Regions from separate parts of the Demequina lignilytica genome, predicted to be linked through region 1. Evidence: predicted binding sites of a transcription regulator. Region 1 holds the regulator's gene; the other holds the start of a gene.
The links. Region 1 encodes HspR, which represses chaperone genes until heat shock. Its sites were predicted from a motif close to AAGTTGAGTCNNNNNGACTCAACTT; they were not measured.

Region 2: the regulator HspR is predicted to act here: its motif matches at 2,714-2,738, upstream of QQX13_RS05680 (Hsp20/alpha crystallin family protein).

The regions. Positions count from the first base shown of each region.
Region 1 covers NZ_JAUHPZ010000013.1:49,783-57,319, reverse strand. Annotated here, with positions in the region: gene cofE (coenzyme F420-0:L-glutamate ligase) at 1-93, opposite strand, end outside; gene QQX13_RS13005 (TIGR03557 family F420-dependent LLM class oxidoreductase) at 95-1,096, opposite strand; gene dnaK (molecular chaperone DnaK) at 1,444-3,312, shown strand; gene QQX13_RS12995 (nucleotide exchange factor GrpE) at 3,389-3,985, shown strand; gene QQX13_RS12990 (DnaJ C-terminal domain-containing protein) at 4,004-4,975, shown strand; gene QQX13_RS12985 (heat shock protein transcriptional repressor HspR) at 4,990-5,424, shown strand; gene QQX13_RS12980 (TetR/AcrR family transcriptional regulator) at 5,456-6,058, opposite strand; gene QQX13_RS12975 (hypothetical protein) at 6,218-6,991, opposite strand; gene QQX13_RS12970 (sigma-70 family RNA polymerase sigma factor) at 7,170-7,537, shown strand, end outside.
Region 2 covers NZ_JAUHPZ010000002.1:450,512-458,048, forward strand. Annotated here, with positions in the region: gene QQX13_RS05665 (TetR family transcriptional regulator) at 1-202, opposite strand, end outside; gene QQX13_RS05670 (SDR family NAD(P)-dependent oxidoreductase) at 303-1,385, shown strand; gene QQX13_RS05675 (gamma carbonic anhydrase family protein) at 1,450-2,043, shown strand; gene QQX13_RS05680 (Hsp20/alpha crystallin family protein) at 2,181-2,627, opposite strand; gene QQX13_RS05685 (acetamidase/formamidase family protein) at 2,965-4,077, shown strand; gene QQX13_RS05690 (AtzH-like domain-containing protein) at 4,070-5,629, shown strand; gene QQX13_RS05695 (pyridoxal-phosphate-dependent aminotransferase family protein) at 5,691-6,917, shown strand; gene QQX13_RS05700 (allantoate amidohydrolase) at 6,914-7,537, shown strand, end outside.

The sequences.
Region 1 (7,537 bases):
GCCCGCGGTCGCGGCCGCCGCGGCGATCAGGGCAGGCAGGTCCGCGCCCGGGGCGATCTCGCCCAGGCCGGGGACGGCCCACGCGGTGAGCATGTCAGCGGTGCAGCTTCGGGAGCACGTCGGCGGCGAAGGTGTCGATCCACTCGCGCTGGTTGCGGCCGACGTTGTGGAGGTAGACGCGATCGAAGCCGAGGTCGACGAAGCCCTGGATGTACTCGCGGTGGACGTCGGGGTCCTCGCTGATGACCATGCGGCCCTCGAAGTCCTCGGGGCGGACCATCTTCGCGATCTGCTCGAGCTCGAACGGCGAGCGGATGTCGGCCTTGGGGAACTTCATGCCGCCGTTCGGCCACTCGACCATCGCGTTCTGCAACGCCTCCTCGTAGGTGGGCGCCCACGACATGTGCAGCTGCAGGATGCGCGGCATGGAGTCGGGGTCCTTGCCCGCCTCGCGCGCCCCCTGCTCGAAGCGCGAGAAGAGGTGCGCGATCTTCTCCTTCGGCGCGCCGACCGTGATGAGCCCGTCGACCTCGCGGCCCGCGCGGCGGGCGGCGACCGGACCCGCCGTCGCGACGTAGATGGGCGGAGCGACCTCGGGCATGGTCCACAGGCGCGTGGTCTCGAGGCGGTAGAACGTCCCCTGGTGCTTGACGTCCTTGCCCGCGATCGAGGCGTCGAACAGCTTCTTGATGATGTCGATGGCCTCGAACATGCGGTTGATGCGCTCGGGCGGCTCGGGCCAGTACTGGCCGACGATGTGCTCGTTGAGCGCCTCGCCGGCGCCCAGACCGAGCCAGTGCCGGCCCGGGTACATCGCGGCGAGCGTGGCCGACGCCTGCGCGACCATCGCCGGATGCCAGCGGAAGGTCGGGGCGGTGACACCGGGGCCCATGTCCCCCGTGGTGCGCTCGCCGATCGCGGTGAGCACGTTCCACACGAACGCGGACTGGCCCTGCTGCGGGACCCAGGGCTGGAAGTGGTCGGCGGCCATGACGCCGGAGAAGCCCCTGCTCTCGGCGTACTCGCTCAGCGCGACGGCCTCCATGGGGGCGAACTGCTCGAGCATCGCCGCGTAGCCGACCTGCAGATCTGACATCACCACTCCTCGTGCCCGCCTCGGATTTTCGTATCGTAGGAGGCTGAACATTTCGCCGGGGTTAAGCCGTGGCCGCGCGTGGTCCCCACACCTACGCCCCGGCCCCTGTCTCGCCCACCTCGTGCGGGGAACTGACCGCCATCTCTCGCGAGTCCGCGCCTCCTCGGGGGAGATGAGCGCCCCGACCCGGCACAGCACAGCGCGCTCCTGGGAACTTGAGCAGAGTTCGCTCAACTTCTGCCTCGTCGACTTGACGCAACCTCGCTCGCGACGTAACTTGAGTCTCAGTCGCTCAAGTCCTGAGCGGAGGTTTCACGCGGCGCCCCGCCGCAGTAGGAGGAAAGAACATGTCACGAGCAGTCGGCATCGACCTCGGCACCACCAACTCGGTCGTCTCCGTCCTCGAGGGCGGCGAGCCCACCGTCATCGCGAACGCCGAGGGCGCCCGCACCACCCCGTCGGTGGTCGCGTTCTCGAAGACCGGCGAGGTCCTGGTCGGCGAGATCGCCAAGCGCCAGGCCGTCACCAACGTGGACCGCACCATCGCCTCGGTGAAGCGCCACATGGGCACGGACTGGTCGCAGGAGATCGACGACAAGAAGTACAACGCGCAGGAGATCTCCGCGCGCATCCTCGGCAAGCTCAAGCGCGACGCCGAGGAGTACCTGGGCGAGCAGGTGACCGACGCGGTCATCACCGTGCCCGCGTACTTCAACGACGCCGAGCGCCAGGCGACCAAGGACGCCGGCACCATCGCGGGCCTCAACGTCCTGCGCATCGTGAACGAGCCCACCGCGGCGGCGCTCGCGTACGGCCTCGACAAGGGCAAGGAGGACGAGCACATCCTGGTCTTCGACCTCGGTGGCGGCACCTTCGACGTGTCCCTGCTCGAGGTGGGCAAGGACGACGACGACTTCTCGACCATCCAGGTGCGCGCGACCGCCGGCGACAACCGCCTCGGCGGCGACGACTGGGACCAGCGGATCGTCGACCACCTGGTCAAGGAGGTCAAGAACACCGAGGGCGTGGACCTGTCGAAGGACCGCTCGGCCCTGCAGCGCCTCCGCGAGGCGGCCGAGCAGGCCAAGAAGGAGCTCAGCTCCGCGCAGCAGACCACCATCTCCCTCCAGTACCTCAGCATCGGCGAGAACGGCCCCGTCCACCTGGACAGCAAGCTCACCCGCGCGCAGTTCCAGCAGATGACGGCCGACCTCCTCGAGCGCACCAAGGCCCCGTTCCACCAGGTCATCAAGGACGCCGGCATCAAGCTGTCGGAGATCGACCACGTGCTGCTCGTCGGCGGCTCGACCCGCATGCCCGCGGTCACCGAGGTCGTCAAGGAGCTCACCGGCGGCAAGGAGCCCAACAAGGGCGTGAACCCGGACGAGGTGGTCGCCGTCGGCGCCGCCCTGCAGGCCGGTGTCATCAAGGGCGAGCGCAAGGACGTCCTGCTGATCGACGTCACCCCGCTGAGCCTCGGCATCGAGACCAAGGGCGGCGTGATGACCACGCTGATCGAGCGCAACACCGCGATCCCGACCAAGTCGTCCGAGGTCTTCTCGACGGCCGAGGACAACCAGCCCTCGGTGCTGATCCAGGTCTACCAGGGCGAGCGCCAGTTCGCGCGTGACAACAAGCTGCTCGGCACCTTCGAGCTGTCGGGCATCGCCCCGGCCCCGCGCGGCGTCCCCCAGATCGAGGTGACGTTCGACATCGACGCCAACGGCATCGTCCACGTCCACGCGAAGGACCGCGGCACCGGCAAGGAGCAGTCCATCACCGTGTCCGGCGGCTCGGCCCTCTCCAAGGAGGACATCGACCGCATGGTCAAGGACGCGGAGGAGCACGCGGAGGAGGACAAGAAGCGCCGCGAGGACGCCGAGGTCCGCAACAACGCCGAGACCTTCGCGTACTCGACCGAGAAGATCCTGTCGGAGAACGAGGACAAGGTGCCCGCGGAGGTCGCGGAGGACGTCAAGTCCGCGATCGCCGAGGTCAAGACCGCGCTCGAGGGCGACGACACCGACGAGGTGAAGGCGAAGCACGAGACGCTGGTCGAGAAGGCGCAGAAGATCGGCGAGGCGGTCTACGCCGCTCAGCAGGCCGAGGGCGTGAACGTGGACGCGGACTCCGCGGCCCAGGCCGCGTCCGGGCAGCCGTCCGACGACGACGTGGTCGACGCCGAGATCGTCGACGACGAGGACGAGAAGAAGTAACCGAGCTGACGGCGGGCGCGCGGCCACGGCACACGATGCCGAGCCGCCGCCCGCCGTCGCCCTACGGAGGCGTGACATGACCGACAACACCCCCACTCCCGAGGAGCCGCAGGACGATGCGCTGGCCCAGGCGGAGTCGATCCTGAACGAGGCTGGCAAGGAGGTCCCCGAGGGCACGTTCCTCGACGAGGACCACGACGGCGTCGACGACCTCACGGCGGACGAGACGGGCGCCGACGACGCCCTCAACGCCGCGTATCAGAAGGCCGCCGAGCACCTCGCCGACCTTCAGCGGCTCCAGGCCGAGTACGTCAACTACCGCAAGCGCGTCGACCGGGACCGGGAGCTCATCGCCGTGAACGCGACCGCGAAGGCCGTGGAGGCGCTGATCCCGGTGCTCGACGACATCGCGGCGGCGCGCGACCACGGCGACCTCGCCGAAGGTCCCTTCGCCGCGATCGCGGAGAAGCTCGAGGGAGCGCTCGGCCGCCTGGGCTGGTCGAGCTACGGCACCGCGGGCGACGAGTTCGACCCGCAGCTGCACGAGGCTCTCATGTCCCAGCCGAGCACCGAGGTGGCCGAGCCCACGGTCCAGCACGTCGCCCAGCCCGGCCACAAGGTGGGCGAGCGCGTGCTCCGCCCCGCGCGCGTGATCGTCGCGCAGCCCGAGTAGCCCCAGGAGGGAGGCGCCATGCCCAGCCAGGACTGGTTCAACAAGGACTTCTACGCGACGCTCGGCGTCTCCAAGGACGCCGACGCGGACGCCATCAAGAAGGCGTACCGGAAGCTCGCGCGCGACCTGCACCCGGACCGCAACCCCGGGGACGCGGCCGCGGAGAAGCGGTTCAAGGAGGTCGGCGAGGCCTACGCCGTGCTGTCCGACACCGAGGACCGCCAGCAGTACGACGCGATCCGCGCGATGGGCGGTGGCGGCGCACGCTTCCAGGCGGGCGGCGGCGGCGCGGGCGGCGCGGCCGGCTTCGAGGACATCCTCGGCGGGATGTTCGGCGGCGGCGGACGCGGGGGCGCGCAGTTCCGCACCTCGGGTGGCGGCACCGGCGGCTTCGAGGACATCCTCGGGTCGATGTTCGGCGGCGGCTTCCAGCGCGGACCGCAGAAGGGCGGCGACATCGCCGCGGCCGTCGAGGTCACCTTCCGCGACGCCGCCGAGGGGTCGACCGTGACGCTCGGCTCCGACGGCCAGCGCATCACCACCCGGCTGCCGGTGGGCGTCAAGGACGGCCAGCGGATCCGCGTGCCCGGCAAGGGCCGGCCCGGGTCGAACGGCGGACCAGCAGGCGACCTGCTGCTCACGGTGCACGTGCAGCGGCACCCCGTGTTCACCATCGACGGGCTCAATCTCAAGATGAAGCTGCCGGTGCGGTTCGACGAGGCCGCGCTCGGCGCCCATGTCGAGGTGCCGACGCTGTCGGGGGAGCGGGTCAAGGTCAAGGTGCCGTCCGGCACGCAGTCGGGCACGGTGCTCCGGGTGAAGGGTCGCGGACTCGCCTCCAAGAAGGGCACCGGCGACCTCATGGTCACCGTCGAGGTCGCGGTGCCGCGCAAGCTCTCCCGCGATGCCAAGAAGGCGCTTGAGGCGCTCACCGATGCCACCGCGGGTGAGGATCCCCGCGCGTCGCTCTACACGGAGGCCGCCCGCTAGCGGGAAGGTGAACCATGGAGCAGCCAGACGTCGACGAGCCGGTGTTCCTCATCTCCGCGGCCGCGGAGCTCGCCGGCATGCACGCGCAGACGCTGCGCCAGTACGATCGCCTGGGCCTGGTGGTGCCGCGCCGCCGCCCCGGCGGCGGCCGCCGCTACTCGCTTCGTGATGTCGCCACGCTGCGCGAGGTCCAGCGCATGAGCCAGGACGAGGGCATCAACCTCGCGGGCATCGCCCGCATCCTGTCGCTCACCAAGCGCGTGACGCAGCTCGAGCACGAGGTCGAGCGGCTCCGTCCGCGTGCCGACGTCGGCTCACGGATCTTCACGACCGGGCCCACCGGCAACGTCGTGATCGTCGAGCGCGGACGCCGGGCCCGCCGCGACGAGGGCCGGGCGATCGTGCTGTGGGCCGGGCTGCCGTCCGAGGACGAGCAGACGGACGGGTAGGCGCCGCCCTAGGCGCGGGCCGCGCCGAGCGTCAGCGCGCGCAGGACGGGTCGAGCCCGGCGACGGTGGCCTCGATGGCCTCCTGGATGTCGCACAGCTCGGGGCGGTGGTCGCCGTAGGCGCGGCGCAGCATCTCGATCATCACGTGGCCGTGGACGTTGGCCCAGAGCGATGCCGCCGCATCGTGCCACCTCGCCGGGTCCGCGTCGGGCCCCTCGAGCGCCGATGCCACGCGCGCGCGGTGGGAGTAGAACGAGTCCCACACACGCTCGCGCGTGGTCTCCGACGGGTCGTAGCCCGGGATCGCGGCGACGAACATCACCTGGAACTGGGTGGGGTGCGCCAGGGACCACTCGCAGTAGGCGCGCGCGCCGGCCACCAGGCCGTGGCAGCCGCCGCCCGCCGCCTCGTGGGCCTCCTCGAGGGTCGCATCCAGCTGACCGAAGCCCCACTCGACGACCGCGTCGATGAGGCCCGACTTGCCCTTGAAGTGCGTGTAGACGCCCATGGTCGAGCAGCCGGCCGCGGCGGCGACAGCGCGCACGGTCAGCCCGGCGGCACCCTGGGTGTCGACGATCCGCAGCGCCCCCTCGAGCAGCCGGCCCCTCAGATCGGAATTCTCGTTCTCAAACATGAGAATCAATGATATTTCATGTAACAGCAATATTTTTCGCACCAAGGTCCTAAGGCCTGTGCAGTGCGCCACATGTTGCACTAATGCAAGTCAGCCGCGGGGGCAACGCAAAGGGGTCGGCACCGCCCTCAGCTCGGTACCGACCCCTTGCGCCCCCCTCTACCTCTGCAGGGACTCCAGCACGTCTCTCACGTAGTCGTGCGTTCCTGGCAGAGACTCGATCCACACGCGCGGAGGCTGCCGCATCAGGTTGCCGACGCGCATCTGCGTCGCGCGGTGGGAGATGTGATCGCGGAGGCTGGCCACGCCGGAGCCCATCTCGGGCCCGCGTGCCACCAGCACCGCGTAGACGCCGTCGGAGACGCGCGCCATCGGGTGACCCTTGCCGTACGCGTCCTGCAGCGCGCGGCCGATCGCGGCGTTGCGCGCCATGCGCTGCCACGGGTCCGTGTCGGCCGCGGCCACGTCGACCAGCACCAGCGCGTGGGAGACGGGGACGTCGTCGCCGTCGCGCTCCGCGGCGCCGTAGATCTCAGCGAGCCGGGTGATCAGGTACTCGACCGTGCCCAGGCCCGACTCCGCGTCGGTCATCAGCGGCGCGACGCGGTGCGTCGCCTCACCTTCCGTCCAGCCCTCGCACAGCGACCGCAGCGTGCGGATGGGGGCCGACTCGTAGCCGGCCGCGCGGAACAGCACCGCCATGTCGTCGATAGCCTCGGTGATGCCCACGCCGGCCATCGCGCGCGCCGTGCCGAGTCGGAAGGCCGCAGGCGCCGTGTCGAGCCGCGCCTCGAGCGCCTCCGCAAGCGCCTCCCCCGCAGGGGTGAACCAGTCGCCCGGACGGCGCCAGACCGTGCCGAGGCTCGCCGACTCCCATCGCCGCATCAGCGGCGACGGCGACTCCGCGCCTGGGGTGTTCACCTCGCTGGTCATGCCCGATGAGAGGGGGGTCCCCCACCGCTATGACGCAGATTCCGAAAGTTTTTTTCGGGCCGCCTGGCGACCACCCCGCAAGCGCCGTGTGACGAATCCCTCACGGCGCGCCTTGTCCGCTGGGATACGGACCGGGAACAATGGGATAACTCCACCTTCTGCAGGGAGCAGCCGAGTCATGAGCCAGGAGGCCCTGTCGCTCTGGACCGAGACGTCCAGCGACCCCGAGCTGATCGCGGGCGTGCGCGCCGGTGATCCGGCGGCCTTCGGCGTGCTCTACGAGCGGCACGCGGATGCGGCCCGCAAGGTGGCCTTCCACTACACGAACAGCGCCGCCGACGCCGAGGACGTGGTGTCCGAGGCGTTCTCCCGGATCCTGCGCGCGCTCCAGCGCGGCGATGGCCCGGACCTCGCGTTCCGCGCCTACCTGTTCACGATCGTGCGACGGACCGGCCTCGACATCATCGAGCGCGCCAACCGTGCGCGCCCGAGCGAGGACATGGCGCCCTACGAATCCGCCATGGGCTTCGAGGGCGGCTCCGACGA
Region 2 (7,537 bases), on a different contig from region 1:
TCTGGTCGAACACGGCCATGGCGATCGCCTCGCGGGTGGGGAAGTGGCGGTACAGCACCGCCTGGCCCACGCCCGCGGTGCGCGCGATCGCGGACAGCGGCGCCCGCGCGCCCTGCTCCGAGAACACCTCGCGCGCCGCAGCGAGCAGCGCCGCGCGGTTCTCCGCCGCCGCTCCTGGTCCCCGGTTGGTTCTCACCGCCATGAGACGAATCTATAGTGGAACCTATCCGGACAACGATGTCCGGACCTGGCTCAGCGCGGAGCCGACGCCGTCGGCGGTCGCGCCCGATCAAGGAGCACGCATGTCCCCCACCAGCACCTCCCTCACCGGCCTCAGCGGCGACACCAAGATCGCCGACTGGCTCTCCCACCCGTACGGCGGCCCCGTGATCCGCCAGATGCTCGTCGACTCGGGCCAGAGCGAGAAGGCGATGAACCCCGTCAAGCGCTTCTCGATGAACAAGCTCATCAAGATCAGCGGCGGACGCTTCACCCAGGACACGCTCGACGACCTGATCGCGCGGGCGGAGGCGGCCGCGGCCGCCGATACCGGCGCGCCCGCGGCGCCCGCCGGCGCCGTCGACGAGGCCCCGAGCGCCGCGCCCGAGGCTCCCGAGCAGCCCGACTGGGAGGAGCGGATCACCGAGGGCCGCTTCGCCGGGCAGACCGTCGTGGTGACGGGGGCGGGCTCCGGCATCGGCCGCGCCACCGCGTCGCGCGTCGCCCGCGAGGGCGGCCGCGTGATCGCGCTCGACATCTCCGCGGACCGGCTGACCGCGTTCGCGGCCGAGCACGACGGCCTCGACATCACCACGGTCACGGCCGACGTCACCAAGGACGAGGACATCGCGCGGGTGCTCGAGGCGGCGGGCGGTGCCATCGACTCGCTCGCGAACGTCGCGGGGATCATGGACAACATGACCCCGCTCCACGAGGTCTCGGACGAGGTCTGGGAGCGCGTGTTCGCGGTCAACGTCGTCGGTCTCATGAAGCTGTCGCGGGCCGTGCTGCCCCGCATGCTCGAGGCCGGCCGCGGGTCGATCGTCAACATCGCCTCCGAGGCCGGCCTGCGCGGCTCCGCGGCGGGCGTCGCCTACACGGCGTCGAAGCACGCGGTGGTCGGGATCACGCGGTCGAGCTCCTTCATGTACGGCCCGAGCGGCATCCGGGTCAACGCGGTGGCGCCCGGCGGCGTCATCACCAACATCGAGGCGCGGTTCGACTCCACGCTCGGCCAGGACCGCGTGATGGGGGCCCTGGCCGTCGCCCCGCCGCCGGTGACCGCGGACCAGCTCGCGGCGTCGATCTGCTTCCTCCTGAGCGACGACGGCGTCAACCTCAACGGCGTGATCCTCCCGTCCGACGGGGGCTGGTCGGCGATCTGAGCCACCGCATCGTCCCGCCGAAGGCCCCCGGAGCGTGTCCGGGGGCCTTCGCTACGGTGGTCGCATGATCCTCACGCATCGCGGCAAGTCCCCGACCATCGATCCGACCGCGACGGTGGCGCCCACCGCCGTCGTCTGCGGGGACGTCCGCGTCGGGCCCGGCGCACGCATCCTGCACGGCGCCGTGCTGACGGCGGAGGACGGCCACGTCAGCGTGGGCGAGGACACGGTGGTGATGGAGAACGCGCTGGTCAAGGCGCGTGCGGGTCATGACGTCCGGATCGGCGACGCCGTGGTGATCGGGCCCCATGTCCACGTCAACGGGGCCGAGGTGGGCGACGAGTGCTTCATCGCGACCGGCGCGGCGATCTTCCCCGGCGCGGTGATCGAGCACGGGTGCGAGGTGCGGATCCGTGGCGTGGTGCAGGTCAACACGCGGCTCACGACCGGGACCGTCCTGCCCATCGGATGGATCGCCGTGGGCACCCCCGCGGCCATGCTGCCCCCCGAGCGCCACGAGGAGGTCTGGGCCATCCAGCAGGACCTCGACTTCTCGGGCACCGTGTACGGCGTCGACCGCACCACGTCCATGCGCGAGCTGCTGCGACGCCAGAGCGAGTTCTACGGGGCGCACGCGGACGACGAGGTCATCGGCTGAGGTTCCCCTCGCCGGGAGGCCGGCACGACGCGAGCGAGGCCCCGAGGGCGCGTCCCTCGGGGCCTCGCGGCGTCCCCGGACTCGTGCCGCCGGGGGCGGGCCGGGCGACGGTCTCGATCCGCCGCCGTCCGGTCACGTCAGTCGGTGCTGACCTCGATGCGGCGCGGCTTGGCCGACTCGGCCTTGGGCACCGTCACCGTGAGCAGCCCGTCCTTGTAGGTCGCGGCGACCTTGTCGGGGTCGACGCGGTCGGGCAGGCGCACCGCGCGGTGGAAGCGTCCGAAGCGCCTCTCGACGCGCCGGAAGCCCTCGGCGTTCTTCTCCTCGTAGAAGTCGCGCTTGCCGGAGACGGTGAGCACGTTCTCCTCGAGGGACACGTCGACCTCGTCGGGCTTCACCCCGGGCAGCTCCACGTGCATGGTGAAGCCGTCCTCGGTCTCCTCGACGTCGAGGGCGGGGCTGAAGGCGCCGGACAGGGTGGTGTCGGTGTCGCCGAGGAACTGCTGGACGATCCGCTGGAAATCGTCCGGCCACGGCGTCGCGGCTGAAGCCGGAACGGAGCGACGGAGAACCTCTCGTGCCATGATCTGACCTCCTGAACAGGACTCGTGGCCCGGGAGGGATGGCGCCCTCTCGGGCGAGCGCGGGATGCGCTCCGCCTTCAGGATAAGACTTGAGCGGCCTGGACTCAAGTCTTGTTCCACCCCTCTCCGGACGGTCCGCACGGATCTCGCCGGGACACGCCGTCCGGGGACCGCGCGGACCTGCGACACGCCGCGGAACCAGGACCGACTCCGTGCGGAGCGTCCGAGGGCGGGCGGGGCGGCGGGGCGCGGAAGTGCCGCCGGCGGGGCCGGGAGTAGTCTCGGGACACCGACGTCGGCCGCCGCCGGGCGGCCCGGTCGCAGCGAGAGGGGCCCCATGGCCGACTTCGATGGCATCCTCCAGCCGGGGGACCGGGTCCCCGACGGCGCGCGCTACCTGCCCGCGGACCCGGCGCTCGTCCACTGGGGCCGGCTGCCGCGCCGCGGCGACGCCGCCGTCATGGCGGTGGACCCCGGCGAGGAGCTGGTGGTCGACACCGTGAGCCACGAGGGCATCCTCGCGGACCAGGGCTCCGACCCCGTCGGATTCTTCGGTGGCCACGGGGTCGACCGGGAGGGCGTCCTGGACGACGCGGTCGCGATCGCTGCGACCCGGACGCGCGAGGCGGCGGACGGACCGCACGTGGTCACGGGGCCCATCGAGGTGCGGGGCGCCCGGCCGGGCGACCTGCTCGCGATCACCCTGCTCGACGCCACCCCGCGCGTCGACTACGGGGTCATCTCGAACCGGCACGGGCGCGGAGCCCTGCCGGGCGAGTTCCCGCAGGCCCCGGGGGAGGTGAGCGTGTTCAGCCCGATCGCGCGGGACGATGCGGAGGGCGAGGACGGCGGCGGATGGACCGGTCGGCTGCCTCTCACCCCGGACGGCGAGCGCGTGGTGCGGTTCCCGCTCGCCCCGTTCCTCGGGATCATGGGCGTGGCCACCGATACCAGCGAGCGCGCTCACTCGGTACCTCCGGGCGCGCACGGCGGCAACATCGACATCCGCCACCTCACCGCCGGTGCCACCCTCTACATCCCGGTCCAGGTGCCGGGCGCGCTGGCCTACGTGGGTGATCCGCATTTCGCGCAGGGTCACGGCGAGGTCTCGCTCACCGCGCTCGAGGCCTCGCTGCGCGCCCGGATCCGGCTCGACCTGATCGACGCCACCGCGGCGGCGCGCGACTTCGGCGATCTCGCCTCGCCGCTCGCCGCGGACGCGACCCATCTGATGCCCACCGGCCTCGACGAGGACCTCGACGAGGCGATGCGGGCCTGCGTCCGCCAGGCCATCGCCCTGCTGGGCGCGCGCTACGGGATGGCCCCTCACCTCGCCTACGCCTACCTGTCCGCCGCGACGGACTTCGAGATCTCCCAGGTGGTGGACCTGGTCAAGGGCGTCCACGCCCGCATCCGCCGCTCCGACTTCGAGGGGGTCGCCCGTGCCTGAGCCGATCATCCATGTGGCGGGAGCGGCTCCCGCTCCCGCTGGCCTGGTCGACGCCGTGCTCGGCTACGAGGCGGCCCTGATCGCCGACGACCTCGACGCGCTGGCGGACTTCTTCGAACCCGGTCCCGACACCGTGCGTGCCGACCGCTCGGGTGTGCTCGCCGGGCACGACCGCATCACCGGCTTCCGCGGCCGCCGCGGCGGGATCGGGGCGCGACGCGTGGTCGAGATGCGGATCCACCCGGTCGACCTCCACTCCGCGCACGTGGTGACCGTCAACGCACCCGCCGCGGGCGGCCGTGGGGCCGTGTCGCAGCTGTGGCGCCGTGCCGCGGACGGCGCCTGGCGCGTCGCCGCCGCGCATGTGTCGGCGCCCGCGCCGGCGCTCGACCGCTCCATCTGGCGCGAGATCGGCTCGCCGCTGGTGCCGGGCAGCCCGGACGGGCCCCTCGCCGGTCACACCGTCGCGGTCAAGGACCTGTTCGCGGTCGAGGGCCGGCGCATCGGGGTCGGGGTGAAGGCGTTCCTCGCCGAGGCGCCGGTGCAGCACGCGAACGCCCCCGCGGTGCAGGCGCTGCTCGACGCGGGAGCGGATGTGCTCGGCATCGCGCAGACCGATCAGTTCGCCTACTCCGTCGCGGGGCTCAACCCCGACTACGGGACCCCGCCGAACGGCGCGGTCCCCGGGGCGATCCCCGGCGGATCGAGCTCCGGTCCCGCGAGCGCGGTCGCGCTCGGCCACGCGACCATCGGGCTCGGCTCGGACACCGCCGGCTCGATCCGTGTGCCGGCCTCCTATCAGGGACTCTGGGGTCTGCGGCCGACGCACGGGGCCGTGAGCCTCGAGGGCGTCCATCCGCTCGCGCCCCGGTACGACACCGCGGGCTGGCTCACCCGCGACGGCGGGACGATGCGCACGGTGGCCGAGGCCTGCCTGGTCGGGCGTCCCGCGGTGGCGCCCGCGACGCGGCTGGTCGCCGCCCCGGCGGTCGGGATGGCGTGCGCACCCGAGGTGCGCGCCGCGTTCCACGCCGCGCTCGAGCGGCTGGTCGAGGGCGGGCGGGAGATCTCGCCGGTCGACGTCCCGGACCTGGGCGAGCTCCTGATGGCGTTCCGCGTGACGCAGTCCGCGGAGGCGTGGCGCAGCGACGGCGACTGGGTCGCGTCGCACCCGGGCGCGCTCGCACCCGACGTCCAGGCGCGCTTCGACTGGGCGCGCGACGTCACGCCCGAGCGCGAGCAGGACGCCCTGGCGGACGTCACGCGCCTGGCGATCGCGATCGAGGAGTCGCTCGGCGACTCGGTGCTGCTGCTGCCGTCCGCCGCCTCCGCAGCCCCGTCCCTGGACGCGGACGAGTCGACGCTCGAGTCGCGGCGGCAGGCGACCCTGAGCATGACCGCCATCGCGGGGCTCACGGGACGTCCGGGGCTCTCCGTCCCGCTGCTCCACACCCCCGGGGGGCCGGTCGGGCTGTGCCTGGTCGGTCCCAAGGACTCGGAGCGCGCCCTGGTCGCCCTCGGTCTCGCCCTGGAGCGCGAGCTCGCGCCGTAACAACGGCGTCACACCCGTCCGTCACACTGTGTAGGTCACATCAACATTCCCGGAGGCGCGCATGTCCCTGCCCGGCCCGATCGATCCGCCCGCCCGGCTGCTCATGGGCCCCGGCCCGATCACCGCCGACCCGCGGGTGCTGCGGGCCATGTCCGCGCAGCTGGTCGGCCAGTACGACCCGTTCATGACCGACGCGATGAACGAGGTCATGGGGCTGTACCGGCAGGTGTTCGTCACCGGGAACCAGCAGACGCTCCTGATCGACTCGACCGCCCGCGGTGCGATCGAGGCCGCGCTGGTGTCGCTGCTCGAACCCGGGGACCGCGTGCTCGTCCCCGTCATGGGACGCTTCGGGCACCTGCTCGTGGAGATCGCCCAGCGGTGCGGAGCGGAGGTCCACACGGTCGACATCGAGTGGGGCCGGATCGCCGAGCTCGACGTCATCGAGGCCGCCCTCGAGCGCGTGCGTCCGACGCTGCTCGCGACGGTTCACGGCGACACCTCGACCACGGTGCTGCAGCCCTTCGACGGGCTCAAGGAGCTGTGCGAACGGTACGACTGCCTGCTGTACGCGGACGTCACCGCGACCATCGGCGGCAACCCGTTCCTCACCGACGACTGGGGCGTGGACGCCGCGACCGGCGGCCTGCAGAAGTGCCTCGGCGGGCCCTCGGGCTCCGCGCCGGCCACCTTCTCCGCGCGCGCGGTCGAGGTGATCGAGCGGCGCAAGTCGATCGAGGCCGGCATCCGCGCCGAGGGCGACGCCGTCGCGGCGCACCCGATCCGGTCGAACTACTTCGATCTGGGCATGATCTTCGACTACTGGTCGTCGCGCCGCCTCAACCACCACACCGAGGCCACCACCATGCTCTACGGGGCGCGCGAGTGCGCGCGGCTGGTGCTCGAGGAGGGGCTGGAGGCCTACCAGGCGCGTCACGCCCTCCACGGGCGGGCGATGCTCGCGGGCGTCCAGGGGCTCGGCCTCGAGGTGTTCGGTGATCTCGAGCACAAGATGGCGAATATCGTCGGCGTCGTCATCCCCGACGGCGTCGACGGCGAGACCGTCCGCGGCACGATGCTGGCGGACTTCGGCATCGAGATCGGCACCTCCTTCGGGCCGCTCGCGGGCAGGGTGTGGCGGATCGGGACCATGGGGTACAACGCCCGGACCGACGCCGTCCTCACCACGCTGAGCGCCCTCGAGACCGTGCTGCGCCGCGTCGGCGTCGCGGTGCCGACGGGCGGCGGCGTCGACGCCGCGTACGACGCCTACGGCACGGCGGCATGACCCGCGCCGACCAGGCGACCGCGGTCGACGCCGCTGAGGTGCTCGCGCGGTGCGACCACCTCGGCACCCTGACCGCCGTGCCCGGCATCATCCACCGCGCCTACCTCACGCCGGAGCACGCGGCGGCGAACGCGGCGACCGCCGCGTGGATGGCCGCCGCCGGCATGGACACCTGGACCGACGCCGCGGGCAACATCGTCGGACGCTACGAGGGCGCGGACCCGGAGGCGCCGGTGCTGCTGCTCGGCTCGCACCTGGACACCGTCCCGAACGCCGGCCGCTACGACGGTCCGCTAGGGGTGATGCTCGCGATCGCGGTGGTCGCCCGGCTCCACGAGCGCGGCGAGCGCCTGCCGTTCCCGATCGAGGTCATCGGCTTCGGCGACGAGGAAGGGACGCGCTTCGGCTCGACCCTGCTCGGCTCGCGCGCGGTCGCCGGCACCTGGGACGCGCGCTGGTGGGAGCTCCGCGACGCCGAGGGCGTGACCCTGGTCGAGGCGTTCCAGACCTTCGGGCTGGACCCGTCGCGCGTCGGCGAGGCCGCCCGCGACCCGCAGCGGGTGCTCGGCTACCTCGAGGCCCACATCGAGCAGGGGCCGTACCTCGAGGAGGCAGGGCGA